DNA from 3 places in the Vagococcus lutrae genome. Region 2 is predicted to be linked to each of the others. Evidence: predicted binding sites of a transcription regulator. Region 2 holds the regulator's gene; each other region holds the start of a gene.
The links. The regulator LexA, encoded in region 2, represses DNA repair genes until DNA is damaged. The targets are predictions, from matches to a motif close to CNAACANNTGTTNG.

Region 1 (10,059 bases), 490 kb from region 2:
CCGACCGAATGACGATTGAAAGACAACCGCTGAAAGTTAAAGTAAATGGACAAGTCATCGATTCGCCACAACGACGTCACTATGGAAGTACGTCAGAGAAATATAACAAGTTGTATCAACCGTTCTTAGATTACGGTGTAGCTGTGGAAGGTAAAATAGGCGATGCGACATCACAACTTTGTGATACAGTAAAGATGACAGAGTTTGTTACTTATCTATTAAATCAGGAAATATCATTATTTAGTCACTTTGAACCTATTCCAGAAAGCTATTTGCCAAAGGATAGAGTATAAATAAGAAAGAAGGATTAAGTATGCCAATCGTAACAGTTCAAATGTTAGAAGGAAGAACCGTTGAACAAAAACAAGCACTTATTAAAGAAGTAACTGAAACAGTTGTTAAAACAACGGGAGCAAAACAAGAGGCGGTTACCGTCGTTATCGAAGAAATGAAAAAAGAAAATTATGGTTTAGCGGGTGTTTCACCAAAATAAAAAAACTGCGACTTTCACGAGTCGCAGTTTTTTTTAAGCCGTTATGGGTTCTTTTTCACTTAATCCGATTCCAGTTACACCGGAAGCAATTGAAAGAATGGGAGATAGTAAGTTAAAGAAACAAAATGGCAAGTATACAAGTGTCGGGACGCCTAACGTAGCGGCCATGAAAACACCACTAACTCCCCATGGAATCAATGTATTAAAGACAGTTCCAGAATCTTCCAAAGCGCGAGATAAAGCAGTAGGGTCAAGGGAAGATTTATCGAAAGAAGGTTTCATAGCCTTACCTGGTAAAATAATCGATAGGTATTGTTCGCCAATTAAAACATTGGCTAAGATACCCCCTATGACAGTCGCTGAAATTAAACTAGTTGGAGATGTTAATCTTTCGGCTAAAGGAGCCATTAACGCTTCGATAATTCCAAACTTCATCAATAAACCACCGAGTGAAAGTGTCAACAAGATGAGTGCGATAGAGCCTAGCATACTATTTAGTCCCCCACGACTGAGCAGAGCGTCTAAATTTTCGACACCAGTCTCTGCAACGAAGCCTTGTTCGATGATAGTTGCAATTTGCTTAATCGTTGCTGATGGAGATTGTATAACATACAGCCCAATTGAAACACTAATATTTAGTAGAAGGGTTGCAATGGCTGGCATTTTTAAAAGTGAAGAACCAACCATTAATAAAATCGGTATGGCTGAAAACCATCCTATATGAAACTCACTTTTTAACGTATCGATCAATAAATTAATCTCAGCTGTACCTTGAGTCGCATGTGTTTGATTACCTAATATAAAAAATAAAATCAGTGAAAGAATAAAAGCTGGAACGGTCGTCCACATCATGTTTTTGATATGTTTAAACAAGTCAGTACCAGCTACGGCTGCAGCTAAGTTAGTTGTGTCGGATAGAGGTGACATTTTATCACCAAACACCGCACCAGAAATAATAGCACCAGCTAATAACGCAGGATTAAAGCCCAAGCTAATCCCCATCCCCATGAGTGCCAAGCCGACAGTGGAAGCTGTTGTAAAGGCACTTCCAATCGATGTTCCGATAATCGCACAGACGACGAAAGCGGAAGGAATGAAGTAATTCACGTTTACTAGTTTAAAGCCAACGACCATCATAGCTGGGATAATACCAGCAGCAATCCAGCTGGCAATTAAGGCACCGATTAAAAGAAATATAAGCATGGGAATAATTCCTGTCGCAACGCCTTCTTGAATTCCGTCATGTATATTTTGCCATGAGTGACGACGCCATTTTCCCCATAAAATGAGAAGTGCTAAAGTAAGAATAATCGGCACAATCGGCGACAAACCAAGATAAATGACGCTCACCCCGATGATGCCTAACATAGTAACAAATATAAATGCTGCTTCTTTGAATGTAATGGTTTTAGTCATAATGTGCCTCCTTTTAATATGTGTAAGTGTGTTAAATAAAATAAAAAAAGCCCCTATCAATCATGTCGATTGATAGGGGCGAGATATTCGCGGTACCACCCTAAATTGACTTAATGTGCACCTTAAGTCATCTTTATCATCTGCTATCGTGAGATGAAACGAATCAGCTTGTTAAAAAGATGTAATTCATGATTGAATCCTGTTTGACTCGCACCAACCGTCAATTCTCTGAACGCTGAGATTCATCACTACTGTTCTTTTCTGATTTTTTTATTTTATTGTGTCTTACTATCTCATGCTTAAATTACATTGTCAACCCCCAAAATTAAAATCAGCTAGCAATTTATTTTTAAAATCGCTATAATAAGCTTATTAAAGGAATGGTCTAGGAGGAACAAAATGGTTACGCTAACCGATGTTGCCAAACGAGCAAATGTATCAAAAATGACAGTTTCAAGAGTGATTAATCATCCAGAGCAAGTCACGGATGAGTTAAAAGAATTAGTATTTCAGGCAATGAAAGAGCTCAATTATAAGCCTAATGTGGCGGCAAAAGCATTGGCACATAATCGCACGCAAGTGATTAAACTTTTTATCTTAGAAGAGATGGATACGACTGAACCATACTACATGAATTTGTTGATGGGAATTTCAAAAGAATTAGATAATCATCAGTATTCCTTGCAACTTGTGTCAGAGAACAGTTTTGATATTGGACAATGTGATGGCTATATCATTACAGGAATGCGTGATAAGGATTATGACTGGATAAATGGTATCGAGAAACCTGTCATCCTTTTTGGAGAAAATCGCTATGGCTATGATTTTGTTGATACTAATAATCAACAAGGCACTTATTTGGCGACGAAACATGCGCTTGCGTGTGGATACGAACATATCATTTTTATCGGAATTGATGTTATGGAGCCTTTTGAGTTTTCTAGAGAAGCAGGCTATATTAATGCGATGCAAGAGGCGGATATGCTTCCTCAAATTTTAAAGTTTGATAATCGCTCACGCTACACAGCCCGATACATCGATGAAAATTTTGCAAGCTTTTCAAAAAATACCGCCTTTGTATGCAGTTCCGATCGTTTGGCATTTGGTATTCAGCGAGGATTACTAGCAAAAGAAGCAACAATTCCACATGATTTTGGTATAGTCGGTTTTGACGGGGTGTTTTTAGATCAAATTGCCTATCCAAGATTGACGACGATTAAACAAAATGTGGTGGAAATGGGGTCAGCTTGTGCTAAAATGCTGTTGAATAAAATTGAACAAAAAGGAGCACCTCAAGGCAACCGCTTGTTTGACCCAGAGTTAATTATTCGTGGAAGTACGAAAGGAGAAAGCTAATATGACGGCAGATGAGTGGTTAGCTTCAGAAAAATTTATTTATATCACGCTTCCCATTTTATTTCTTATAACAGGATTGGTTTTATTTGTTTTAATTTTCTTTTTACTGTATCGTCTTCCTTTAAAAAAGAAGATGAGATACCTGACGTTGTTTATCATAGTATTAACAGGAAGCGGACTTATCTATGCCATGATATCTGGAACAAAGTCAACAAAAGACTATGATCATTTATCGCGTTTAGTAACACCGGCAATGCGCGATCGGCGTCCAAAGGCATTTCGTTATCAGTATTATCATTATCATCCAGCAAAATTATTAGATAAACCAAAAATAGAAGAAATTGGTCTATATGATAAGTCAGAGATTTTGGAAGAAGATGTTATCACTTATCTAGGGAGCACACGTTACCTTTATTATTTTAAAGCGCATGATAAACTGTATAAAATTAGTCGTTCGACGAAATATATCACGTTTTCAGATGAGGTGGAAACACCTGTCAGAAAAGGGTATAGTTATCAGTTAAAAGACATGTCGTATGCCTCACTTGGATTTTATGACACCATCTCTCCGTTATATACAGAAATTATTTTTCCTAAAGAAATGGAAAATCTCACTTATGAACATGGTGGAGGCAAGACATCAGAATACACATTTTAAAGAGTGGTGTGAACCACTCTTTTTTTATCTTATTTGATGAGTAAAATAAACCGAAATAATAGCGAAAGTATGTTCGCTATGTTAAAATAGAGAGTATTAGACAACACGATTTAAGAGTAAAAGGAGCGGACTTATGATTGAACGTGAAGAGAATAGACAGTTTCAATTAGTTTCCAATTATCAGCCAAATGGCGATCAACCAGAAGCAATTAAACAGCTAGTGACAGGCTTAAAAAACAATAAAAAAGAACAAATATTATTAGGTGCGACTGGAACAGGAAAGACTTTTACTATTTCAAATGTTATTCAAGAAGTAAATAAACCAACCTTGGTCATTGCACATAATAAAACGTTAGCTGGTCAGCTGTACAGCGAATTTAAAGAGTTTTTTCCTAACAATGCAGTCGAGTATTTTGTTAGTTATTATGATTACTATCAGCCGGAGGCCTATGTTCCAAGTAGTGATACATTTATCGAAAAAGATGCGAGCGTGAATGATGAAATAGATAAACTGCGTCACTCGGCAACAAGTTCGTTGTTAGAACGTAACGATGTGATTGTGGTAGCTTCAGTTTCTTGTATCTATGGATTAGGTGATCCAAACGAATATCAAGCGAAAGTTTTATCACTTCGAGAAGGTATGGAAATTGACCGCCAAGAATTATTAGAACGTCTTGTAACGATTCAGTTTGAGCGCAATGATATTGATTTTCAACGAGGACGTTTTCGTGTCCGTGGAGATGTTGTCGAGATTTTTCCAGCTTCTCGTGATGAACATGCTTTGCGCATTGAGTTTTTTGGAGATGAAATCGAGCGTATTCGTGAAGTTGATGCGCTAACGGGAGAAATATTAGCCGATCGTAAACATGTTTCTATTTTTCCAGCGACTCACTTCGTAACGGATGCAGCTCATATGGAAACGTCGATTGAAAAAATTCAAGCAGAGTTAAAAGAGCGATTAGCAGAGTTAAGAGCAAACGACCAGTTGCTTGAAGCTCAACGTTTAGAACAACGGACGAATTACGATATTGAAATGATGCGTGAAATGGGATATTGTTCGGGTATTGAAAATTACTCTCGTCATATGGACGGACGTGAACCGGGAGAAGCGCCTTACACCTTATTAGACTTTTTCCCAGAAGATTTCCTAATCGTCGCTGATGAGTCGCACGTAAGCTTACCGCAAATTCGTGGTATGTATAACGGTGACCAAGCACGTAAGAAAATGTTAGTTGACCACGGTTTTCGTTTGCCAAGTGCTTTGGATAACCGTCCCTTGCGTTTAGAAGAGTTTGAGAAACACGTGAATCAGATTATTTATGTTTCAGCTACACCAGGACCTTATGAATTAGAAAGAACGGATACCGTTGTCGAGCAAATTATTCGCCCGACTGGTTTATTAGATCCGTTAATCGAAGTTCGTCCAATTATGGGGCAAATTGATGACCTAGTCGGCGAAATCAATGAGCGAGTTGACCGCGACGAGCGGGTGTTTGTCACGACTTTAACTAAAAAGATGTCGGAAGATTTAACCGATTACTTGAAAGAATTAGGGATGAAAGTCAAATATTTACATAGTGACATTAAGACGTTAGAAAGAACAGAATTAATTCGCGATTTACGTTTAGGAGAATACGATGTCCTTATTGGTATTAACTTACTGCGTGAAGGGTTGGACGTGCCAGAAGTTTCTTTAATCGCCATATTAGATGCCGATAAGGAAGGCTTCTTGAGAAGTGAGCGTTCGTTAGTTCAAACAATCGGACGAGCCGCGCGTAATGAAAATGGTCGCGTCATCATGTATGCTGATAAAATAACTGACTCAATGAAAAAAGCAATGGACGAAACTGCTCGACGCCGTGAAATTCAACAAACTTATAACGAAGAACATGGTATTGTACCGAAAACTATTAAAAAAGAAATTCGCGATTTAATTCGCATTTCAAAAGTGGCAGAAGAAGACGAATCATTTAGCTTAGTAGATAACTATGCGAATTTAGATAAATCTGAAAAAGAAAAAGTCATGCTGGAAATGGAACATGAAATGAAAGAAGCGGCCAAAGCATTAGATTTTGAAAGGGCGGCTACCTTGCGTGATGCATTATTAGAATTAAAAGGAAAAAGATAGGATTCAGGAGGAGATAGCATGGCAAATGATAAGATTGTAATACACGGTGCGCGTGCTCATAATTTGAAAAATATTGATGTCACGATACCACGGGATCAACTCGTAGTTGTAACGGGGTTATCGGGCTCTGGGAAAAGTTCGTTGGCGTTTGACACTCTTTATGCTGAAGGACAAAGACGGTATGTAGAAAGCTTATCTTCTTACGCCCGCCAGTTTTTAGGACAAATGGATAAACCGGATGTCGATAGTATTGATGGACTTAGTCCAGCTATTTCGATCGACCAAAAGACGACTAGTAAAAATCCACGTTCTACTGTTGGAACTGTTACAGAGATTTATGACTACTTGCGACTTTTATATGCTAGAGTAGGGACGCCGATTTGTCCTAATGACGGCACGGAAATTGCAAGTCAATCTGTCGAACAAATGGTGGACAGAGTCATGGCGTTGGAAGAACGCTCGAAAATTCAACTTCTCGCGCCGATTATTGTTAAGAAAAAAGGGCAACATAAAAAAGTATTTGAGATGATTAAAAAACAAGGATACGTTCGTGTGCGTGTTGATGGCGAAACGTATGATGTGACAGAAGTCCCAGAATTAGAAAAAAATAAAAAACATTCGATTGCGATTGTCATCGACCGAATTATCGTGAAAGAAGGTATTCGTTCTCGTTTATTTGATTCATTTGAAGCGGCGCTACGTTTAGCAGAAGGTTATGCTTTAGTCGATGTGATGGGACAAGAAGAAATACTCTTTAGTGAGCATTATGCGTGTCCGTACTGTGGATTTACGATAGGCGAATTGGAACCGCGTTTGTTCTCTTTTAATGCGCCGTTTGGAGCGTGTCCAGATTGTGACGGATTGAGTATTAAATTAGAAGTCGACCCAGACTTAGTTGTACCAGATAAAAAGAAAACGTTGCGTGAAGGAGCGTTAGTGCCTTGGAATCCGATTAGCTCGAATTATTATCCGCAAATGCTAGAACAAGCATGTCTAGCATTTGATATCGATATGGATACGCCTTTTGAAGAGCTACCACAAACCGCTAAAGATTTAGTATTAAAAGGGTCAAACGGACAAACGTTTCATTTTCATTATGAAAATGACTTTGGAGGCGTTCGAGATGTGGAAGTTCCGTTTGAAGGCGTCTTGAATAACATTAACCGTCGCTATCATGAAACAAACAGTGACTATACGCGCGAACAAATGCGTTTATATATGACAGAGTTACAATGCCAAAGTTGTCATGGTTATCGATTAAATCCGCAAGCTTTATCTGTTAAAGTAGCCGGTAAGCATATTGGTGAAGTGACGGCCTTGTCGATTACCGACGCGTTGACATTTTTTAGAGAGTTGACACTTTCCGAACAGCATCAACTCATCGCTCGTCCAATTTTAAAAGAATTAATAGACCGATTGACATTTTTAGAAAATGTCGGATTAGACTATTTAACATTAAGTCGTGCATCGGGTACACTTTCAGGTGGTGAGGCTCAGCGTATTAGATTAGCGACACAAATTGGCTCGAACTTGTCAGGTGTCATGTATATTTTAGACGAACCCTCAATAGGGTTACATCAGCGTGATAACGACCGTCTGATTGAGTCCCTGAAAAAAATGCGAGATTTAGGCAATACGTTAATCGTAGTCGAGCATGATGAAGACACGATGCGAGCAGCTGACTATTTAATCGATATCGGACCTGGTGCCGGTGAACACGGCGGCGAAATCGTGGCAGCAGGGACTCCTGAAGAAGTGGAAGCACAAGAAAATTCTTTAACAGGGCAGTATTTATCTGGTAAGAAACAAATAGCCGTGCCTGAAAAACGTCGTCCGTCAACCGGGCAATCCGTCCAAGTTAAAGGGGCATCAGAAAATAATTTGAAAAATATCGATGTTGATTTTCCAATGGGACAATTCGTAGCAGTGACAGGGGTATCTGGTTCGGGTAAAAGCACGCTTGTTAACAGTATCTTAAAACGCGCTTTGGCTCAAAAGCTAAATGGTAACAGTGCCCGTCCCGGTAAATATCGTGAAATAACAGGCTATGAAACGATTGAAAAAATTATCGATATTGACCAAAGTCCTATTGGTCGGACACCAAGAAGTAATCCCGCAACTTACACTAGCGTATTTGACGATATTCGCGATTTGTTTGCGATGACAAATGAAGCGAAGGTTCGTGGCTATAAAAAAGGTCGTTTTAGTTTTAACGTAAAAGGTGGACGCTGTGAAGCTTGTCGCGGAGATGGTATTATTAAAATTGAAATGCACTTTTTGCCTGACGTCTATGTTCCGTGTGAAGTATGTCATGGGAAACGTTATAACTCTGAAACGTTAGAAGTCCATTATAAAGGGAAAAATATCGCAGATGTTTTAGAAATGCGAGTTGAAGAAGCGGTTGAATTTTTTGAATCAATTCCAAAAATTCAGCGAAAGCTGCAAACCATAGTCGATGTTGGACTGGGATATATTACGCTTGGACAGCCAGCGACTACCTTGTCTGGTGGTGAAGCACAGCGAATGAAATTAGCGAGTGAGCTTCACAAACGACAAAGTGGCCAAAGTTTTTATATTTTAGATGAGCCGACAACGGGCTTACATTCTGATGATATTAAACGATTATTAGAAGTTTTAAATCGTTTAGTAGATGCGGGAAATACGGTTTTAGTGATTGAACATAATCTTGATGTTATTAAAACAGCCGACCACGTCATTGACTTAGGTCCAGAAGGTGGTGCAGGTGGCGGAACAGTGATAGCGACTGGAACCCCTGAAGAGATTGCCAGTGTAGAAGAAAGCTATACCGGGCAGTATCTCAAAAATGTTTTAAAATAAAAGTCAAAACACTTTACAAATAATGGTTATTTGTAAAGTGTTTTTTGTTATTATGTAAAAAACTCTGTATCTCATGAGTTTTTAATGATACACTAGATAAAATATCATTTTATACAGGAGGAATTGCGATGACAAAAACAAATAATGTGACCCCAGAAACCTTAGACTGGGAAAATTTAGGATTTTCGTATATTAAAACTGATAAACGTTTTGTATCATACTGGAAAGATGGCCAGTGGGATAATGGTGCTTTAGTTTCAGATAATCAAATTACGATTAGTGAAGGGTCTCCAGCATTACATTATGGACAAAGTTGTTTTGAAGGAATGAAAGCGTATCGTCGTAAAGATGGAAAAATCCAACTTTTCCGTCCAGATGAAAATGCAAAGCGTATGCGTAAAAGTTGTGAACGCTTATTAATGCCATCATTTCCTGAGGATAAGTTTGTAGAAGCTGTCAAGCAAGTTGTAGCAGCCAATGAAGCATGGGTGCCACCTTATGAATCAGGTAGTACACTTTATATCCGTCCGTATATGATTGGTGTCGGTGATAACATCGGGGTGGCTCCTGCAACAGAATATCTATTTTCGATTTTTGTTTTACCAGTTGGCCCATATTTCAAAGGCGGGTTAGCTCCGACCAATTTTATCGTATCGGATTATGACCGTGCGGCTCCACAAGGAACAGGGGCAGCAAAAGTCGGAGGAAATTATGCTAGCAGTTTAATGCCAGGTAAAGAGGCGAAAGATAGACAATTTAGTGATTGTATTTATTTAGACCCAGCAACCCATACACAAATTGAAGAAGTCGGAGCTGCGAACTTCTTTGCTATCACAAAGGACGATCGATTCGTGACACCTAAGTCACCGTCTATCTTACCAAGTATTACTAAGTATTCTTTGTTATATTTAGCAGAGCATGCTTTAGGGTTAGAGGTAGCCGAGGAGCCAATATTTATTAACCAATTGGATGATTACAAAGAAGCAGGAGCGTGTGGAACAGCGGCCGTTATTTCTCCGATTGGTGGGATTCAAACGCATGATGATTTCCACGTTTTCTATTCAGAAACAGAAGTCGGACCAGTTACGCAACAACTTTACAAACTCTTAACAGGTATTCAGTTTGGCGATGTTGAAGCACCAGAAGGTTGGATAGAAGTCATTTAACCAT
Region 2 (10,059 bases):
TGAGCCTGCTGAGGCTGAAATCAGGAGATTACTGCCACTATCATAGATACTTTGCCACTGTTTATCAGTAAACCGACTGTTAGCCGGACGAATAGGTAATGTCTGCATTATGACGGTCCTCCTTTCTTCACTTGCTGTGCCATTCTCTCCAACGCTTCTTCTTTACTTAAAGAAGCTAAACGATGATAATGATTTTCTTTTAAGAGTGGATCGAACTGACACACGCTCTTAAATGGACAAAAACGACATGCTACACGTTCTTTCCCTTCATATGCAGGGTTTAATCTGACACTTCCTGAATAGATTTGGTTACCCGCATGTTCAAATTTTTTACGTGTAAACTCACGCATGACACTAATCTCATCTTCACTCACAAATTGACTAGAGCGGTAATTTTCATTTTTTAGCTGACGATAATTAAAGACTGGCGAAGAGGTTTGCGGTGCTACTTCTCGGTCAAGTTCTGCTAAAACATCTTCATCATTTAGTATGATTCCTTGATATTTATACTGTTCTAGCATTAAGTCTAATGCTTTATCTTCCGACGTGTCATGTGCCAAAGTCGGGTTTTTCACGTGCATATAAAATGCTCCGGCTGGTTTTACATCTTTCACCCCAACAAGCTGTACCGCATTTAATAACGCCACATCTAAATACGTCATGAGCTGCAACGCTAGTCCATAGTAAATATCTTGAAAGTTTAAATCACGATAACTAGATTTATAATCGATAACCCCAATAAACGTCTGTTGACCATGCTTAATCGCGTCTAAACGGTCAATTTTACCATTTATCTTCAGTTGTTTTCGTTCATCTAAATCAATCACAATGCTGTCTAAACCACGCGACATGACAAGTTCACCAAATAATACTTCTGTTTGAATTGGCGTTAAACCTGAGCGTGTTTGTTGTTGTTTTAAAGCCCAACTTGTTCGTCGAATCGTTTGGGCTAATTGATAGCGGATATACGCCATACGATGAGTCGTGGTAAAGACTAAGTATTTAGAGCGGTCAACCATTTCTTCCATCATCGCATCGACCAACTCATTTAACTGGCTTTCCGTCAATTCTAATAAGGATAACTTATGTTGGATAAGGTAAGTAAACAGTCCATCTAACGCGTCGTGGAAAAATTCTCCCGTCATTGCAGGTGTCAATTCAAATTTTTCACGCTCTCGTAATTTTAAGCCGTGCGTCAAGAAGTACTTGTATTCACACTCATAGTAGCGTTCAATTTTAGAAACAGAGGCATACAGCGTATCACCATATAAATCATCCACTATCTCAGGGACCAGGGTTTCCGGAATATTTTGTGCGGATAGGCTTGAAAATACTAGTTCAGCTGTTCCGCTCGTAACTTCGTTTGTTTCCAAAAGATACGCTTTTAGTTTTTGCCATAACGGATGTAACGTCCTCTTTTCATCTACAGCTCGTCTTTCTAGGCGAATTAAATCGGAAATCAAGACGCGTGACGTTGAAATATTCTCTAACGACACTTTTTCTGGTGATAAATCAGCCTGATAACTGATAATCGGCGTTTTCAATCCTGTTGCTAATCGCCGCATATACGGTGACGTGCCTAACTCACGATCTGAATTCAAAAATCTCGGACTCGTCATATATAACCAATCTGTTGCTGAAAGAAAAGAAAGATACGCAATAAAAGGTTCCTCATTAATTGCTTTATATGTGTCGTGCATTAAATATTGATCTTCATCTAAAAATGAGGCCATTTGTTGACGGTCATCGTCCGTCAACAATGTCGTATTTTCAACTTTGCGCGGTAAGTTCTGTTCATTCGCCCCTATAATAAAGGTTATTTTATTTTTAGTCGCATGAACTAAATCAAGAGAAGAGATCATGACTTGGTCGAGTGTCGTAGGAACTTTACTGTATTCAAATCCTTCCAAACCACTTAATAAAATTTCTTCAAACAATTCAAACGTAACAGGACGTTCCCCGAATACTACAACAAACTCATCTAGGACATCAACAAAAGCCTGCCATGTTTGCTCGTGATTTTTAGCGGCATCTTGATTTCCTAATGCGATTTCTTCATCACGCCAATAAACAAGCTGTCGTTCGACACCACAGGAGACTAACAGTTCAAACCAAAGTCTCGCTATTTCTTTACCCGTCTGAGCTTTTTTCATTGCTTCAATGTATGGCATGACATGTCTACGCACATCTTGGCGAATTTCATTCGACCATTGTTCTACTCGTTGATCTTCTGTCATCTCCGTTTGTTCTTCATCAAAGTACGTCACATATTGCCAATTTTCTTCCCTTGTCCAATAAAAGCCTTCATAACCATAAGCCAACATGACATTTTCAGTTAAATCGACTTTTTGACGGTAATCACGAATAGCTTCTTCATAGTCTGAGATAGCTGTTTCTTCATCAATCGTCGCAATGAATAATTCTGTTCTTAAAAATCGCATGATATCCTCATAGCGGTAATATCGCTTCCCCATTCCAAATAACGCATGAAATAGTTCAATCAGCGGATGATGTTCCATACTCAAGGTGTCATTAAAACTAAAAGGAATCTCGTGGTCATCAAAATAAGGCGTCAGCATCGGACGGTAGCTACTTAAATCTCGTGTTAATATCTCAATATCGCGATAACGATAGCCTTTCTGATGCACGAGATGATTAATCTCTTTTGCCACAAACGATAATTCATCTTGAGCCGTTGCCATTTCATATAGTTTTAAAGGCTGGCTGTCACGCTTTAAAGAGAAGGTCTGTTTTAAATTTTGAGTGGCTTGCCAGTATTCATCCACCTCTTCAAAGCGACTAACAACTTGCTCTTTCCCTAATAATTGATCATGCAATATTGGCACTTTTAAAGCACGCGCTACTTGATACAATTCAAAGTAAAGTGTGCCACTATGATAAAATAAATCATTCTTAGTCGGAGGAGCCTCCACGTAGGCACGCGGTAAAACTAAGTGAAAAGTCACTTGTGCCCCACATTCAATTAAAGCAAGGACTAACTCTTTTTCTTGTGCGGTTAGACGTGAAAAACCTGTCATGATAAATTGAACGTGCGATAAATCTAATGTTTTAACGTGTTCCGTTAGTAAGGATAAAATCAGCGGTTGAAAGAGCTGTTCTTGATTTAAAAATTCAAGATATTCTGTATATACTAATTGAATGTCTTTTAGTTTTTGCTGCGTATCAGACAGTGTATGAGTTGCCATTTGTTCAATCATTTTTTCTAAATCATCAGTACCTATTTTTCCTTTAATCAACTCATCTAAAATCTGAGCGAGTTGTTCGATAAACCCCGTCTGATTGACTTCTCCTTGGAAGACTGTCAGTTGGTCTTTTTGGTCAATTAAAATTTTGCGAATCACCATATGCGTACCGGCTTCCGTTAAAGAAGTCGCTTGATAATAATCTGTATGTTGTAAAAAATACCAGGCTAAACGACTCATACTAAAGACTTGCAGACGAATTGAAGCAGTCGTCGCTTGTTTTTCCATCTCTGACAGCTGCTTTAAAACTGCCACCTCTGTTTCAAACTTAATGTGGTTAGGAACTAAATAAAAAACTTGATGTTCCTCTGCCTGTTGCAACCAATTTTGTGCTTGCTTTAATAGGAAAGGCGCACTATCACAAGAAGCCGGACCATAAACAAATTGTAAACTCATCACACTTCAACTCCTTTTAATGTGAAAAAACTGGAACATCGAGATGTTCCAGCTCTCTTATTTTATCATACCAAACTTACTTAGCGGCCAAAAACTAAACTTCAACTCGCCTGAAATATCTTTCGTATCGATTAAGCCAATGTAGCGACCGTCTTTAGAAACTGGACGATTGTCCCCTAATACTAAAACTTTACCTTCTGGAATGACGGCTTCATTTATTCCATTTAAATCCGTTAATTCAAAAGAGGTTACCCAACGATCATCTTTCGTCGGGGTGATTGGTTTGTCTAACAAGTAAGTATCCAACGTGGTAAAGACTTCTCCTTCAGCAAGCGACTGCTTATACTCATCCAAGTATGGTTCAGCTACTTCTTTTCCATTAATCAAAAGCTTATCATTATCATAGGCAACCGTATCTCCTGGCATGCCGATAATTCGCTTAACATAGTTATCTCCAGGCTTATCTGGTGCCGGGAATGTGACAATATCAAACCGCTCGATTTTTGATAGTTTCACGGCCATAATTCGTTCCCTATCTTGTAAAGTTGGATCCATCGAATGTCCTGATACTGCCACAGGAAACATGATATATTTTTTCACGATTAGCATGATAGCTAATAATCCCAAAAACCATATAATTTCTTTTACCCATTCCTTCGCGCTCATAGTCACTCTCCTATCCGGTGATAAATGCCTCACCGTTTACTCATCTTCTATTTTATCATTAAATGGGTCATAAAAAAAGCAAGCTTAGCTTATCTTTCAAGATAAGACTAAACTTGCTCGTTATCATAAGGTTTCGTTAAACGTTTCTTAGATACTTAAGTAATTTGCTACGACATTTTCAGTAGTAAATCCATACTCTTCAATAACAGTATTACCAGGCGCACTTGCACCAAAACGGTCAATTCCCATTACTTTTCCTTCAAAGCCAACGAAACGTTCCCAACCAAATGTTGCACCCATTTCGATTGCTACACGTTTTGTAACAGCTTTAGGTAAGACACTTTCGCGGTAGTCTTCTGATTGTTCTTCAAAAAGATTCATACTTGGCATTGAAACGACGGAAACATCGTGACCTTGTGCTTGTAATTCTTTTTGAGCTGCCACAGCTAATGCTACTTCTGAACCTGTTGCGATTAAAATACCTTCTGGTGTTTCACCTTTTGCTGGAGATAAAACATATGCACCTTTTGCAACGCCTTCTTCAGCTAATGTATCAGTTCCTTCTAAAACAGGTAAGTTTTGACGTGTTAGAGCAAGCACTGTCGGGCGATCATTAGAACGCATTGCTACTTGCCAAGCTGCACGAACTTCGTTTCCATCTGCTGGACGGACAACGTTTAAGTTTGGCATACCACGTAAACTAGAAAGCTGTTCGATAGGCTCGTGTGTTGGCCCATCTTCTCCAACAGCAATAGAATCATGTGTTAATACATATGTGACAGGTGCTGATTGAATCGCTGCTAGTCTGACTGCTGGACGTAAGTAGTCGACAAAGACGAAGAAAGTTCCGCCATATACGCGAGTCCCACCATGTAAAGCAATCCCGTTCATCGCTGCTGCCATTGCAAACTCACGCACACCAAACCAAATGTTACGCCCTTCATATTGTCCCGGTTCAAAGTCTTTTTCATCTTTCATCATGGTGTTGTTAGATGAAGATAAATCGGCCGACCCTCCCCAAAGCGTAGGAACTGTTTTAGAAAGAGCTTGAATCATTTCGCTACTTGTCACACGACTCGCTTTCGCATCATCAGATACATTATAAACAGGCATTTCACTTGCCCAGTTTTCTGGTAATTTATTTTCAAAAGCGTCTTGCAACTGTTTCGCTAATTCAGGATAAGCTTCAGCGTAAGCATCAAAGCGTGCTTGCCAATCTTTTTCCATTTCCTCTCCGCGGTCAATCATCGCTTCTTTAAAGCGTGTCGTCACGTCAGCAGGCACTTCAAAAGTTTCATATTCCCAACCATAGGCTGCTTTAGCGGCTGCGATACCTTCTGCTCCTAATGGGGCCCCGTGTACCTTATTGGTACCAGCGTTTGGTGCGCCAAATCCAATAACTGTTTTAATTTCAATCATGGTTGGTTTTTCAGTTTCAGCTTTCGCCGCTTCAATCGCATCTGAAATAGCTTGTAAGTCATTACCGTCTTCTACTAAGATATGGTGCCAACCTGTTGCTTCAACACGACCTTTAACATCTTCTGAGAAAGAACGATCTAAATCACCATCTAGTGAGATATCATTTGAATCGTACAGCACGATTAATTTATTTAATTTTAAATGACCTGCTAAACTCATCGCTTCTTGTGAGATACCTTCCATTAAATCGCCATCTCCACATAACGCATATGTATAGTGGTCGATAATATCATGATCAGGACGATTGTACGTTGCTGCTAAATGCGCTTCTGCCATAGCAAAACCAACACTCATCGCAATCCCTTGACCCAAAGGCCCTGTTGTCGCTTCAACACCATCTGTATGATGGACTTCTGGATGTCCAGGTGTACGACTTTCCCATTGACGGAACGCTTTCAAATCTTCTGTCGTCACATCATATCCTGCTAAATGCAACAAGCTATATTGCAATGCTGACCCATGTCCAGCTGATAAAATAAAACGGTCACGGTCTAACCACTCACGAGATGTTTTAGGGTTAACCTTTAAATGTTTCGTCCATAACGCATACGCCATTGGTGCTGCACCTAACGGTAATCCCGGATGTCCAGAATTTGCTTTCTGAATCATATCCATACTCAATGTTCGGAGTGTATTCACACCTAATTCATCAATTTTATCAAACACACGCTCATCCCCTTGTTTTAGGTTTTTTTTACCTTTATTAATGAATTGTACTCTGATTAGTAAAAAAAAGCAACTGATATCGTTTTATTCTTTATGTCTATTATGTAGTTTTTTCTCTTTTTGAATAGCTTTTAACTTCTCAGGTGTCACGTCAGTCCCTTCTTGATCGACCACTTTCATCCCTTCAATATGATGACGCATGCCCCCTCTAAATTTTTCTAAGTATTCTTCTCTAAGTGCTTTTTGTTCTTTCTTTTCCGCTTCTGTTAACGGCTCTTTTTTTGATTTATTGGCTAACGCATTAATTCTAGCTAATTTTTCTTTTGATAACATTTTATATCTCCTCCATATCACTCTTATCTTAACGAATAATAGCCTAAAAAACAATGAAAAAAGAATACGAACAAACGTTTGATAACTCAACTATTATATGGTACACTTTATTTAATAAGGAATTAACCTAGGGGGAGCATTATGGGCAAAAAAGAAAATCGACAATTAGAGATTTTACGCTACATCTATGAAGAAGTAGAAAAAAGAGGCTATCCACCTACAGTCAGAGAAATAGGGGAAGCTGTTTCACTTTCGTCCACTTCTACTGTACACGGTCATCTATCACGTCTAGAAAAAAAAGGACTGATTCAACGCGACCCTGCAAAACCACGTGCAATTGAAATTACAAAAACGGCTCTTCATTTACTAGGAATCCAGTCAGATGTTATACCAATGCTTGGGACTGTTACAGCAGGTGAACCTATTTTAGCTATAGAAGAAGCACAAGACTTCTTCCCTATTCCACCTGACGTCAAACATTACGACTCTCCTTTATTCATGTTGACAATCAAAGGAGATAGTATGATACAGGCTGGGATATTAGATGGCGATTATGTCATTGTTAAACAGCAAGCCACCGCAAACAATGGAGAAATTGTCATCGCCATGACTGATGAAAACGAAGCAACCTGTAAGAGGTTTTACAAAGAACATCAGCATTTCCGTTTACAACCAGAAAACGATCAATACGAGCCTATTATTCTTTCAAATGTAACGATTTTAGGTGTCGTTGTTGGCTTATATCGGAGTCAGTTTTAAATGCTCGCAAAGCGCGAGTATTTTTTTCTTTACAAAGAGAACAAATGTTTGTATAATAGAAATATAAATAAGGGAACAAACGTTCTGTATAGGAGTGGTCAATATGACGAGTGTAAGAAGATTAGGTTTATTGATGGTCATTTTGTTGATTGGAATGTATATAGGGTCACTAGGTTTAAAGGCTATCGTAGCCATCTCTGCGCCGCTTGTCATCTTGTGGCTTTTAATATGGGATGACAGATCCTACCAGACCTACCGAAAAAAAAGAGTCTTATCAAAATGATTTTGGAAATCATCGTTCCATATAAAAAAACAGCCAATTGGCTGTTTTTTTTAAAACTCTTTTTCACTTTTACGGTCGCGAATCATAATATCTTGAATGGCTTCTTTTACATCTTTATCTTGATAAAGTACGGCGTAAATAGTTTCAGTAATCGGCATCTCAACGTTTAGCGTTTCAGATAACTCATACGCTGATTTGGTAGTGGCGACCCCCTCTACAATCATCCCCATACTTTCTAAAATATCATCTAGTTTTTTCCCTTTTCCAAGTAAATTACCCGTTCGCCAGTTACGAGAATGAACACTAGTACATGTTACAACTAAGTCTCCAAAACCACTAAGTCCGATAAAAGTTAAGGGATCAGCCCCCATCGCAACACCTAAGCGTGTAATTTCTGCTAATCCACGTGTCATTATCGCGGCTTTTGCGTTATCACCAAACCCTAACCCATGAATAGCACCTGAACCTAGAGCAATAATATTTTTCAATGCCGCTCCTGTTTCAACACCGATGACATCGGTATTTGTATAAATTCTAAAATATTGATTCATAAATAATTTTTGGACATATTCTGCTGCTTTGATGTCCTCGCAAGCAGCAGTAATCGTTGTAATATCACGCACAGCTAATTCTTCCGCATGACTTGGACCAGATAATACGACGATTGCTTGACGATGCTCTAATGCAATTTCTTCCGCTAAAATTTCTGAAATACGCAAGTGTGTATCTTGTTCAATCCCTTTACTCGCATGTATAATCATGGGTTGATGCTCAACAAGCTTATCAAATTGACGAGCGACATCTCGCATCGCGTAAGTAGGAACAACAAACAGTACTGCATCGGCATCGGCAATCGCTTCTTTCATATCCGTTGTAGCTTGTAAAGCTTCTGGAAACACAATGTCTGGTAAATAACGTTTGTTTGTATGAGCTGTTTGGATTTCGCTTACTTGCTCTGAATCTCTCCCCCACATTACAACTTGGTGGCCGTTTTCCACGAGTGTTTTCCCTAAAGCTAATCCCCACGATCCTGTTCCTAACACCGCAATTTTTTGTCCCATATCATCCTTCACTCCTTAATTGATAATCGTTTGTACTAAATCCTTCATATCTTTTACGACAATATCTGGCTCGTGTGGGGAAAGGTCGCTTACTTTTTTCTCCGACCAAGAAACAAACATACTTGTAACCCCTGCTTGATTGGCTGAAGCGATATCTTGCCAATTGTCCCCAATCATAACCGTACTCGTAAACTCACCCTTTAATCGTTCGATTCCTATTAACACGGGTTCAGGATGTGGCTTAGCGCGCTCATAATCATCGCCACCCAATACCACATCAAAATATTTTTCGATACCTAAGCGGTTAAGGCCACGATAAAGCGTCTTATTTTGCTTTGTTGATACCACTCCAATATTTTTACCCGCTTCTTTTAAACGGATTAACCCTTGTTCAACACCCGGAAACAAACGGATATAAGCGTCGTGTTGCGCTAAATTAAACTCACGGTACATCGCGACCATCTCTGTCGCTTTTTCTGGATATAACTGATGAAACACGTCATAGAGTGGTGGACCATTAAATGAAATAACATCCTTTTTAGAATAGCATCCCGGAAAATAATGGTCTAACACATACAAGTAAGAATCACTAATCAAATCATTCGTATCTGCTAGTGTGCCATCAAAATCAAATAAAACTGTTTGAAAAGACATTAACGTACACCTCGCTTATTGTATAACGGCGGCATAACTTTTTTACGACGATAGACAAATAAAATTAATGCGGTCACAAATAAAACAGCTGAGAGTAATTGTGAAACTCGAATCGCATTAAACAGATACAAACTGTCTGTTCGCATCCCTTCGATAAAGAATCGTCCAAACGAATACCATAAGACATACGTCAAGAAAATTTCTCCTTGTCTAAATAAATCTTTTTTGCTACGTAGATACAATATCACAGCAAAACCAATCACATTCCAAATACTTTCATACAAGAAAGTAGGATGATGAAACGCTCCATCAATATACATATTTTCAATAATAAAGTTCGGTAAATGCAGACTTTCTAGAAACTGACGGCTTGTCTCTGGCCCATACGCCTCATGGTTCATAAAGTTACCCCATCTACCAATCGCCTGTGCAATAATCACACTGGGAGCGGCCACATCTAAAAACTTCCAAAAAGAGTAATAACGATGTTGCGTAAATA
Region 3 (10,059 bases), 170 kb from region 2:
CATACTTGCGACCATTTCTTCTGTTACAAGGGTAGGGGCTTTAGCACCGGGAATTAAAACGGTACCGATGACAACATCTGCTGTTTTTACTGTTTCAGCAATATTATGCGCATTTGAAATTAGTGTCTGTATTTCATTCCCAAACAACGCATCAAGTTCGGCTAAACGTTTTTGGTTAACATCTAAAATGGTAACATTTGCGCCTAAACCAATAGCGATTTTAGCAGCATTCGTCCCAACATTTCCGCCACCTATAATGACGACGTTACCTTTCTTAACACCAGGAATACCGGCTAAAAGAATCCCTTTGCCCCCTTTTGACTTTTCTAAAAGCTGAGCACCAATTTGCACGCTCATACGACCAGCGATTTCACTCATCGGTATAAGTAAAGGAAGTGAGCGATCTTCTAATTGAATAGTTTCGTAAGCAATCGCTGTTACTTTGGCATCGATTAACGCTTGTGTTAATTCTGTGGCTGGAGCTAAATGTAAATAAGTAAAGAGAATAAGATTTTCACGGAAATAGTGATATTCACTTGGCTTTGGTTCCTTTACTTTCATGACCATGTCAGCTTGCCAGACGAAAGCAGGGTCATCTGATAAAATCGCACCAGCTGCTTCATATGCGTCATCTGTAAAACCAGAACCTTCACCAGCATTTTTTTCTACACGTACTTCATGTCCTTGTTTAAGAAATGCTTCAACGCCAACAGGTGTCAGAGCTACTCGATTTTCATTATCGAGAATTTCTTTCGGTATTCCGATAATCATATTTTAACCACCTTTTCTATTTAACTACCATTTAATTGTAACATGAAAAAAGATGAGTTAAAAATAATACCTTGATTTTTTTATTTTTTGCTGCTACGTAAACCAAAAGGAACACGACTTTCCGTCCCATTTATAATCCGTTTGATGTTTTCACGGTGTCTTAAAATAATAAAAAGTGTAATGACTATTGCTAAGCTAATAAGTAGAGGGTCTTTATGCGCTAAGATAGCAGGAGCAATATTTGGAATAAAAATAGTTGACAAAGTAATGAGTACGGCAGCAATCATGCTTGTCAAACTAACAGTGCTGGTGATTAAAAGCGTAATCACAAAAATAGAAGCTGAATATAAAAAGAAAATAGGTGAGTAGGCTAATAACATACCAGCGCTGGTTGCAACGGCTTTTCCTCCTTTAAAATGAGCAAAAATCGGAAAGGTATGGCCTAAGATAGCGGCTAGACCAGCCCATAATGGATTAATACTTAAGTGAAAGAAAAGAGGTAAATATGTTGCTAGAGTCCCTTTTAGAATATCCATGAATAAGACCATGAGACCGGCTTTTTTACCTAACACACGAAATGTATTCGTTGTACCAGAGTTACCACTTCCAAACTGGCGAATATCCTTTTGATAAAAAGCTTTGCCAATCCAAACACCTGAAGGAATGGATCCTAATAAGTAAGCAAATAATAAAACGACGAGAGTCATTGGAATAAGTCCTTTCTGTACATTAGTGTGTTTTATTTTATCATGAATAACATCTAGCGACAATCTAATCCATCTCAAGACGGATTAACTTTTTTTCAACGGTATGTTAAACTAACTATGTGATGAAAGGGTTACTCAGTTCGGGAAGGAATGGTTAGTATGGCGATAGGCTCACATCGTCCCACACGAATTATCGTTAATTTGGACGCAATTAAACAAAATATACAGCATGAGCGAGAGCAACTAAAAGACAATCAGGAAATATATGCTGTGGTAAAAGCAAATGGCTATGGTCATGGAGCTGAAGCTGTCTCAAAAGCCGCTTTAGAAGTAGGGGCGACAGGCTTATGTGTGGCTATTTTAGATGAGGCTATAGCATTAAGAAAAAGTGGTATTGAGGCGCCTATTTTAGTATTAGGTGTGACGGATGTCAGAGATATTACTTTAGCCGTTAATTATAATATCATTTTAACAGTGCCAAGTCTTAAATGGTTGGAAACAAGTTTACCCGTGCTTGAAACATCTCAAGTGACCTTACGTTTTCACCTTAAATTAGATACTGGGATGGGACGGATAGGAGTCAGAGAGCGTGAGGAATTAAAAACATTGTTAGAAGTGGTCAAGGCTTCTCCTTACTTAAGTTTAGAAGGTGTTTTCACTCATTTTGCCACGGCTGATAGTGAGAATGAGGACTATTTTAATCATCAAGTCACAAGATTTAAACAACTACTCGAGTGTTTTGAAGAACTTCCTCAGCACGTCCACTGTGCTAACAGTGCCACTGCTATATGGCATGATGATTTACCAACAACGATTATTCGTTATGGAATTGGGATGTATGGCTTAAATCCGTCAGGCACTAGCTTGTCTTTGCCGCATCCATTACTTCCCGCTTTAAAATTAGAAACGGAATTAGTACATGTTAAGCAAGTTCAAGAAAAGACGTCGATAAGTTATGGCGCGACATACTCAGCGAAACCAGGGGATTGGATTGGAACACTACCGATTGGTTATGCTGACGGATGGGTAAGAGCAATGCAAGGTTATATCGTGATGATAGATAATCAGCCATGTGAAATAATTGGTCGCGTTTGTATGGATCAGTGCATGGTTAAACTTCCATATTACTTGCCAGAAGGCACAGCGGTTTCTTTAATCAACAGTGAAGTTTCCGAAAGAATTTCTCCCACTGCGATTGCCGAGTATTTAGGAACGATTAATTATGAAGTTTTGTGTTTATTAAGTGAACGTATACCAAGAGTCTATCAATAAGCCGTCGTAAAAAAACAGTTCATCACTGAACTGTTTTTTACTTTTATCGTATTTTCACTAGTCAAATTGAATTAAAATATGCTATTATTCACAATGGATTTTGCAAAAAATAATTTTTAGCGTATGATATAAAAGAATAGAAACGGAACATATGTTTCGATAAGTTATGCGAATATTGCAATATAAGGAGTCTCAACCATGCCAAAAAAAGTACAAAATGAATATAATGACGCCTCTATTCAAGTCTTAGAGGGATTAGATGCGGTAAGAAAACGTCCAGGAATGTATATTGGATCAAATGACACGCGCGGACTTCATCATTTAGTGTATGAAATAGTTGATAACTCAGTAGATGAAGCGTTGGCTGGCTACGGTAATCAAATTGATGTCACGATTTATAAAGATGGCAGTATCGGTGTCAAAGACTATGGAAGAGGGATGCCGATTGGGATGCATCAATCAGGCGTTCCAACAGTACAAGTTATCTTTACCATTCTTCACGCAGGTGGGAAGTTTGGACAAGGCGGCTATAAAACGTCAGGTGGATTGCACGGTGTAGGAGCCAGTGTGGTTAACGCGCTTTCTGAATGGCTAGACGTGACCATCGTTAGAGATGGCGTTGTATATGAGCAACGTTTTAAAAATGGTGGAAAACCAGATGGAACACTTAAAAAAATGGGGAAGACGAAAGAAAAAAATGGGACCACCATTCGATTTTTACCAGACGCAAGTATTTTTACTACGACTAATTTTTCTTATCATGTCTTAGCGGAACGCTTGCGAGAGTCAGCTTTCTTATTAAAAGGTTTAAAAATTACCCTACGAGATGAGCGTTCTGAAGAAGTGGTGGAAGATGTTTTTCACTATGAAGAAGGTATTAAAGAGTTTATCGAGTATTTGAATGAAGAAAAAGATGACTTGACGCCAGTGGTTTACTTTAGTGGTGAACGTGATGACATTGAGATTGAATTTGCTTTTCAATATAATGACGGCTACTCTGAAAATATTTTATCTTTTGTAAATAGTGTTCGGACAAAAGATGGCGGGACACACGAAATGGGTATGAAAACCGCGATGACAAAAAGTTTTAATGAATACGCTAAACGAACGGGACTTTTAAAAGAAAAAGATAAAAACCTAGATGGAAATGATTTTCGTGAAGGACTGACGGCGATTATTTCTGTTAGAATTCCAGAAAATATTTTGCAATTTGAAAGTCAAACAAAGGTAAAATTAGTGACTGTCCCCGCAAGAACGGCTGTAGAATCGCTCGTTAGTGAGCAATTTGGTTTTTATTTACAAGAACATAGTGACATTAGTGATATGCTTATTAGAAAAGCTATCAAAGCACGTGAAGCGCGAGACGCGGCACGAAAAGCGCGTGAAGATAGTCGTAATGGGAAAAAACGAAAGAAAACCGATGCGTTGCTTTCAGGAAAACTGACACCTGCACAATCACGAAATCCTAAGAAAAACGAACTTTATTTAGTGGAGGGGGATTCTGCTGGAGGTTCAGCTAAGCAAGGAAGGGACCGTCGTTTCCAAGCGGTGTTACCGTTACGTGGTAAAGTCATTAACACAGAAAAAGCCAAGCTAGAAGATATTTTGAAAAACGAAGAGATTAATACGATGATTCATACGATTGGTGCAGGTTATGGCGCTGATTTTACTTTAGAAGATTGTAACTATGACAAGATTATTATTATGACCGATGCGGATACAGATGGTGCGCATATCCAAACATTGTTATTAACATTCTTTTATCGTTTTATGACACCGTTAGTTGAAGCGGGACGTGTCTATATTGCGTTACCTCCTCTTTATAAAGTGTCTAAAGGACGAGGGAAGAACGAGAAGATTGCGTATGCCTGGACAGATGACGAGCTAGAAACAGTGACACAAGATGTCGGTAAAGGATATACGTTACAACGCTACAAAGGTCTAGGTGAAATGGACGCGACACAACTTTGGGAAACAACGATGAATCCTGAATCGCGGACGTTAATCCGTGTGACACTGGATGAAGAAGATGGTGAATCTGGTAGTAACGAAAAAATCGTGTCCACGTTAATGGGCGATAAAGTGGATAAACGTCGTCGTTGGATAGAAAACAACGTCGCCTTTACCCTAGAAGAAAGTGGAAGTATTTTAGAAGAAGCCCAAGAAAAACATTCCCTTGAAACTGCAACCGCAATTAGCTTGTTTGAGGAAACAATGGATGAAGGTGGAGAAGAATAATGGGACGTAATCAATCTATACAGGAATTGGCACTTAAAGATGTTATGGGAGACCGTTTTGGTCGTTATTCCAAATATATTATTCAAGAGCGAGCATTACCCGATATTCGCGATGGATTAAAACCGGTACAACGTCGGATATTATATGCGATGCATCAAGACGGTAATACTCACGATAAAGCATTTCGAAAATCTGCCAAAGCCGTCGGAAATATTATGGGGAATTATCATCCACATGGAGATATCAGTATTTATGAAGCCATGGTTAGGATGAGCCAAGATTGGAAATTGCGAAATATCTTAGTTGAGATGCACGGTAATAATGGGAGTATGGATGGTGATCCACCTGCTGCAATGCGTTATACAGAAGCACGGCTTTCTCAGTTAAGCAACGAGTTGTTATCTGATATTGAAAAAGAAACAGTCGACTTAGTATGGAACTTTGATGATACTGAAAAAGAACCGACTGTTTTACCAGCGCGCTATCCTAACTTATTAGTCAACGGTTCGACTGGTATTTCAGCTGGTTATGCAACCGAAATACCACCGCATAATTTAGGAGAAGTGATTGACGGGACAGTATATTTAGTGGACCATCCTAATGCGTCACTTGAAAAATTAAACGAGTTTATCAAAGGACCTGATTTTCCAACAGGAGGCATTTTACAAGGGCAAAAAGAATTGAAAAATGCTTATGAAAAAGGTAAAGGCCGTGTTGTACTTCGCTCGAAAGCAGCCATTGAAGATATTAAAGGTGGTCGTCAACAGATTGTCATTACGGAGTTGCCGTATGAAGTCAATAAAGCGGTATTAGTTAAAAAAATGGACGAAATGCGCTTAAATAAAAAGGTCGAAGGGATTTCGGAAGTCAGAGATGAATCTGACCGTACGGGTTTAAGAGTCGTCATCGAATTGCGTAAGGATGCAAATGCAGAAGGTATTCTTAACTACTTATATAAGAATACAGATTTACAAGTTAATTATAACTTTAATATGGTCGCCATTGACAATCAACGTCCGAAGCAAGTATCATTACGCGATATTTTATTAGCATATGTTAATCATCGTCAAGATGTTGTCACAAGACGCTCTCAGTTTGAATTAAAACGCGCTCAGAGAAGACAACATATTGTTGAAGGATTAATGAAAGCTCTCTCGATTCTCGACCAAGTGATTGCCACGATTCGTCAAAGTAAAGATAAGAAAGATGCGAAGCTAAACTTAATGGCCGCGTATCAATTTACAGAACAACAAGCAGAAGCAATCGTTTCTTTACAATTATATCGCTTAACTAATACCGATATTACAGCGTTACAAAAAGAAGCGAAAGAATTAGCGGAAGAAATCGAGACGTTAACCAATGTTCTATCCGATAGTCATGCTTTGAATCGCGTGATAAAAAAAGAATTGCGTGAAATAAAAAAACAATATGCGACGCCACGTTTAACAAAAATCGAAAAAGAAATTGAAGAGATTGTCGTGGAAACAGAAGTTTTAGTTGCGCAAGAAGATGTTGTAGTTAGTGTGACGCGCGAAGGCTATTGGAAACGTAGTAGCACGCGTTCTTACAGTGCATCAGCTGCAGAAGAAATTGGAATGAAAGAGTCTGACTATGTGGTTTATGCAGCGCAACATCATACGTTAGAACAATTACTTTTTGTCACGTCAAAAGGGAATATGCTCTATCGACCTGTTCATGAGTTGCCTGAATTAAGGTGGAAAGATGTAGGGGAACATATCTCTCAATCTCTAACAGGCATTACCTCGGATGAGGAAATCATTGCTGTCTTCCCTTATGAAGAGAAGATGGCAGAGGAGACCTTTGTCTTTATTAGCCGTAATGGTATGATAAAACAGACGAAAATCAAAGAGTTTGCACCATGGCGGACGTATAAGACACGCCCGACAATGTGTATGAATTTAAAAGAAGCCGATGAAATTGTCAACGTCTATCAAGTGCAAGAGCCGATAGGATTAGATGTTTTCCTAGTGAGTCATCGTGGATTTGGTTTAAGATATGCGTTAGAGGAAGTCAATACGGTTGGGCCACGCGCCGCAGGTGTTATTTCGATGAATCTAAAAGAGGATGATTACATTATCAATGGGCTATTAGTATATTCAGAAGGGGATACGCCGATTACCTTAGTGACACAACGTGGAGCGGTGAAACGGATGCTAGCACAGGAGATTAGCCCGTTGAGTCGTGCTAAACGTGGAATCATGGTTATTCGTGAGCTTAAGAAAAATCCTCATCGCTTAGTTTATTTAAAAGAATCTGAAAGTGATGACGAGATGATTTTACTTACACAAAAAGGAACTCAGCATACAGTTAAGTCGTTAGACTATCCGATAAGTGACCGTACATCAAATGGGTCATTTGCTTTAGATGAATCTAAAGAAGGAGCAGTAGTACGTGTCCATGCGCAACAACGCTTGTCTGATTTATTAGATAGTCATTCTTCAGCAATAAATAATGGCTAAAATTAACACCTTAATCGCTCAATAATAGGAGCGGTTAAGGTGTTTTTATGATAAAATGATGAAAAGGAGTGAACAAGATGAAAATGAGATTAGAAAACAACTTTAATGATAACCTTAATCGCATTATGCCTTCACCAATTCGTTCATTTGATCAAGCTGTAAGTCAGATTCCTGGAATTATCAAATTAACGCTAGGTGAGCCAGATTTTGCAACACCAAAAGCGGTTAAAGAAGCAGCAAAATCTGCGATTGATTTAGATTATTCGCACTATACCCATAATGCAGGCACACTTAATCTGCGAGAAACTATTGCTGATTTTATGTCAGCACGACATCAGTTATCTTATGATGCAGACACAGAAATCACAGTGACAATTGGGGCGACAGAAGGGTACGCAGCTGCACTTCTGACTGTTTTAAACCCGGGTGACTGTGTCTTGATTCCGACACCCACTTTTCCGGGTTATGAACCCGTCGTGACAATGGCGGGGGCGGAAGCGATTCATCTTGATACGTCATCCACTGATTTTGTGCTAAGTGCTGAACAGTTAGAAGCTGCGTTTGCTACTCATGGTGAACGGATTAAAGCAATTGTTTTAAATTATCCGAGCAATCCAACTGGGGTTACCTATACGGAGGAAGAATTAGCAGCGTTGGCACGTGTATTAAGAAAACATGATGTGTTTGTCATCGCTGATGAAATCTATGCGGAATTAATTTACGATGTTGAGCATATTTCAATTGCCCGTTTTCTACCCGAGCAAACGATAGTCGTTCAAGGTCTGTCTAAATCCCATGCTATGACAGGGTGGCGAGTAGGATTTGTCTGCGCCCCTGCATATATCACGACAGAAATTCGTAAGACGCATCAGTTTTTAGTGACGTCTACGCCCACGATGTTGCAAGTGGCGAGTGAAGTTGCTCTGAGAGAAGCTATGGATGCAACTGAAGAGATGCGCCAAGCTTATCAAATACGCCGCGATATTGTATGTGACGCTTTGGCTAGCTTGAATATGGAAGTCGCAAAACCAAATGGAGCTTTCTATGTTTTTGCCAAAATTCCTGAAGAGTTAGGTCTAGATGATAATGAGTTTTGTGAACGCTTGGCAGAGCGTGCGAAATTGGCAGTAATTGCTGGTTCTGCTTTTGGTCCGGGAGGAGAAGGGTACGTGCGCATTAGCTACGCTGCTGATGTCGAAACGTTACGCTATGCGATGAATCGGTTGAGCCGTTTTTTAAATGAAAAACTCTATTTATAAAATGAAAAAGCTCATTACCTATTCATAGGTAATGAGCTTTTTCTCCAAACCTTTACCGTGTCTTCCACAAAACACTTAATGGTAAAGGGGCATTCCTATAAAAAGGAATGCGTGTCGCCTCATCGCATAACGGAATTATAGCACATACTGTTTAGAATGACAATTTAAATTTATTAGAAATATGGTATAATAACGTGGCACTGCTTTTTAATACAAAGGACGTGAAGATATGCAAGAAGAATATCTCGCTATTTGTGATAGTCAGCAACAAGTAATCGGAAAAAAATCACGGGCAGCGGTTCATCGAGATGGAGATTGGCATCAAACTTTTCATTTTTGGGGCTATCATTATAATGATCGAGGAGAGTTAGAGTTGTTATTGCAACAGCGAAGTCAAAAGAAACAGGACTTTCCTAACCAATTTGATATGACGGCATCTGGGCATATTCAATTTAATGAAACGATTGAGGATGGTCTTAGAGAAGTAAAGGAAGAACTAGGCTTATCTCTAATGTGGTCTGACTTAGAACCACTCATGGTTTATCCCATTTCATACAAATTAGAGGATTGGATAGATAATGAGTTTAGTCATGTTTATCTCTATCTTTTATCTCCGAAAGAAATGGAAGCGACTTTTTTACAAGAGGAAGAAGTAGAAGGGTTATACTGGTGCTCACTCTCAGAACTAACGAAAGTGGTAAATCAATCAAATTACGCGACTGAAGTAAAAGGTTACCGGCAAGAAAAAGGCAACAAGATACCGACTAAGAAAATACTCAGACGGTCTCGAATGTGTATAGATGCTCCGAGTTACTACCACAGTTTAATCGAAAAATTAAACCAAAAACAAGCGCGAGAAAGGGGCGTCAAACATGAACATTGAGAAAACTAATCGTATGAATGCGTTATTTGAGTTTTATTCCACCCTTTTAACTGAAAAACAAATGAATTATATGGAATTATACTATGCCGATGATTTTTCTTTAGGTGAAATTGCCGAAGAATTTAACGTGAGTCGACAAGCAGTCTATGATAATATAAAGCGTACAGAAAAAATACTAGAAGCGTATGAAAAAAAGTTGCACTTATATTCTAATTATATTATGCGAGAATCGCTTTTAGAAAAAATGAAAGACTATCTAAAAGATACATATCCAGAAGAGGATATGTTAGCCAACTGGATTAAAGAATTACAAGAAATAGAAGAATAAAGGGGTAGACATTATGGCTTTTGAAAGTTTAACAGATCGCTTACAAGCGACAATGAAAAATTTAAAACGTAAAGGAAAAATTACGGAAGCAGATATAAAAGAAATGATGCGTGAAATACGT

Region 1: the regulator LexA is predicted to act here: its motif matches at 3,986-3,999, upstream of uvrB (excinuclease ABC subunit UvrB).
Region 3: the regulator LexA is predicted to act here: its motif matches at 2,895-2,908, upstream of parE (DNA topoisomerase IV subunit B).

Annotation. Positions count from the first base shown of each region.
Region 1 covers NZ_CP097017.1:514,497-524,555, reverse strand. Annotated here, with positions in the region: gene M2919_RS02510 (AAC(3) family N-acetyltransferase) at 1-293, shown strand, start outside; gene M2919_RS02505 (2-hydroxymuconate tautomerase) at 314-493, shown strand; gene nhaC (Na+/H+ antiporter NhaC) at 527-1,909, opposite strand; gene M2919_RS02495 (LacI family DNA-binding transcriptional regulator) at 2,309-3,265, shown strand; gene M2919_RS02490 (hypothetical protein) at 3,267-3,923, shown strand; gene uvrB (excinuclease ABC subunit UvrB) at 4,057-6,051, shown strand; gene uvrA (excinuclease ABC subunit UvrA) at 6,070-8,889, shown strand; gene M2919_RS02475 (branched-chain amino acid aminotransferase) at 9,018-10,055, shown strand.
Region 2 covers NZ_CP097017.1:29,025-39,083, reverse strand. Annotated here, with positions in the region: gene addA (helicase-exonuclease AddAB subunit AddA) at 1-108, opposite strand, end outside; gene M2919_RS00235 (PD-(D/E)XK nuclease family protein) at 108-3,659, opposite strand; gene lepB (signal peptidase I) at 3,717-4,325, opposite strand; gene tkt (transketolase) at 4,473-6,470, opposite strand; gene M2919_RS00220 (DUF896 family protein) at 6,555-6,803, opposite strand; gene lexA (transcriptional repressor LexA) at 6,942-7,562, shown strand; gene M2919_RS00210 (NAD(P)H-dependent glycerol-3-phosphate dehydrogenase) at 7,896-8,906, opposite strand; gene ppaX (pyrophosphatase PpaX) at 8,922-9,560, opposite strand; gene lgt (prolipoprotein diacylglyceryl transferase) at 9,560-10,059, opposite strand, start outside.
Region 3 covers NZ_CP097017.1:196,023-206,081, forward strand. Annotated here, with positions in the region: gene ald (alanine dehydrogenase) at 1-771, opposite strand, end outside; gene plsY (glycerol-3-phosphate 1-O-acyltransferase PlsY) at 852-1,478, opposite strand; gene alr (alanine racemase) at 1,638-2,750, shown strand; gene parE (DNA topoisomerase IV subunit B) at 2,949-4,988, shown strand; gene parC (DNA topoisomerase IV subunit A) at 4,988-7,468, shown strand; gene M2919_RS01000 (aminotransferase class I/II-fold pyridoxal phosphate-dependent enzyme) at 7,552-8,727, shown strand; gene M2919_RS01005 (NUDIX hydrolase) at 8,957-9,610, shown strand; gene M2919_RS01010 (putative DNA-binding protein) at 9,600-9,938, shown strand; gene ffh (signal recognition particle protein) at 9,952-10,059, shown strand, end outside.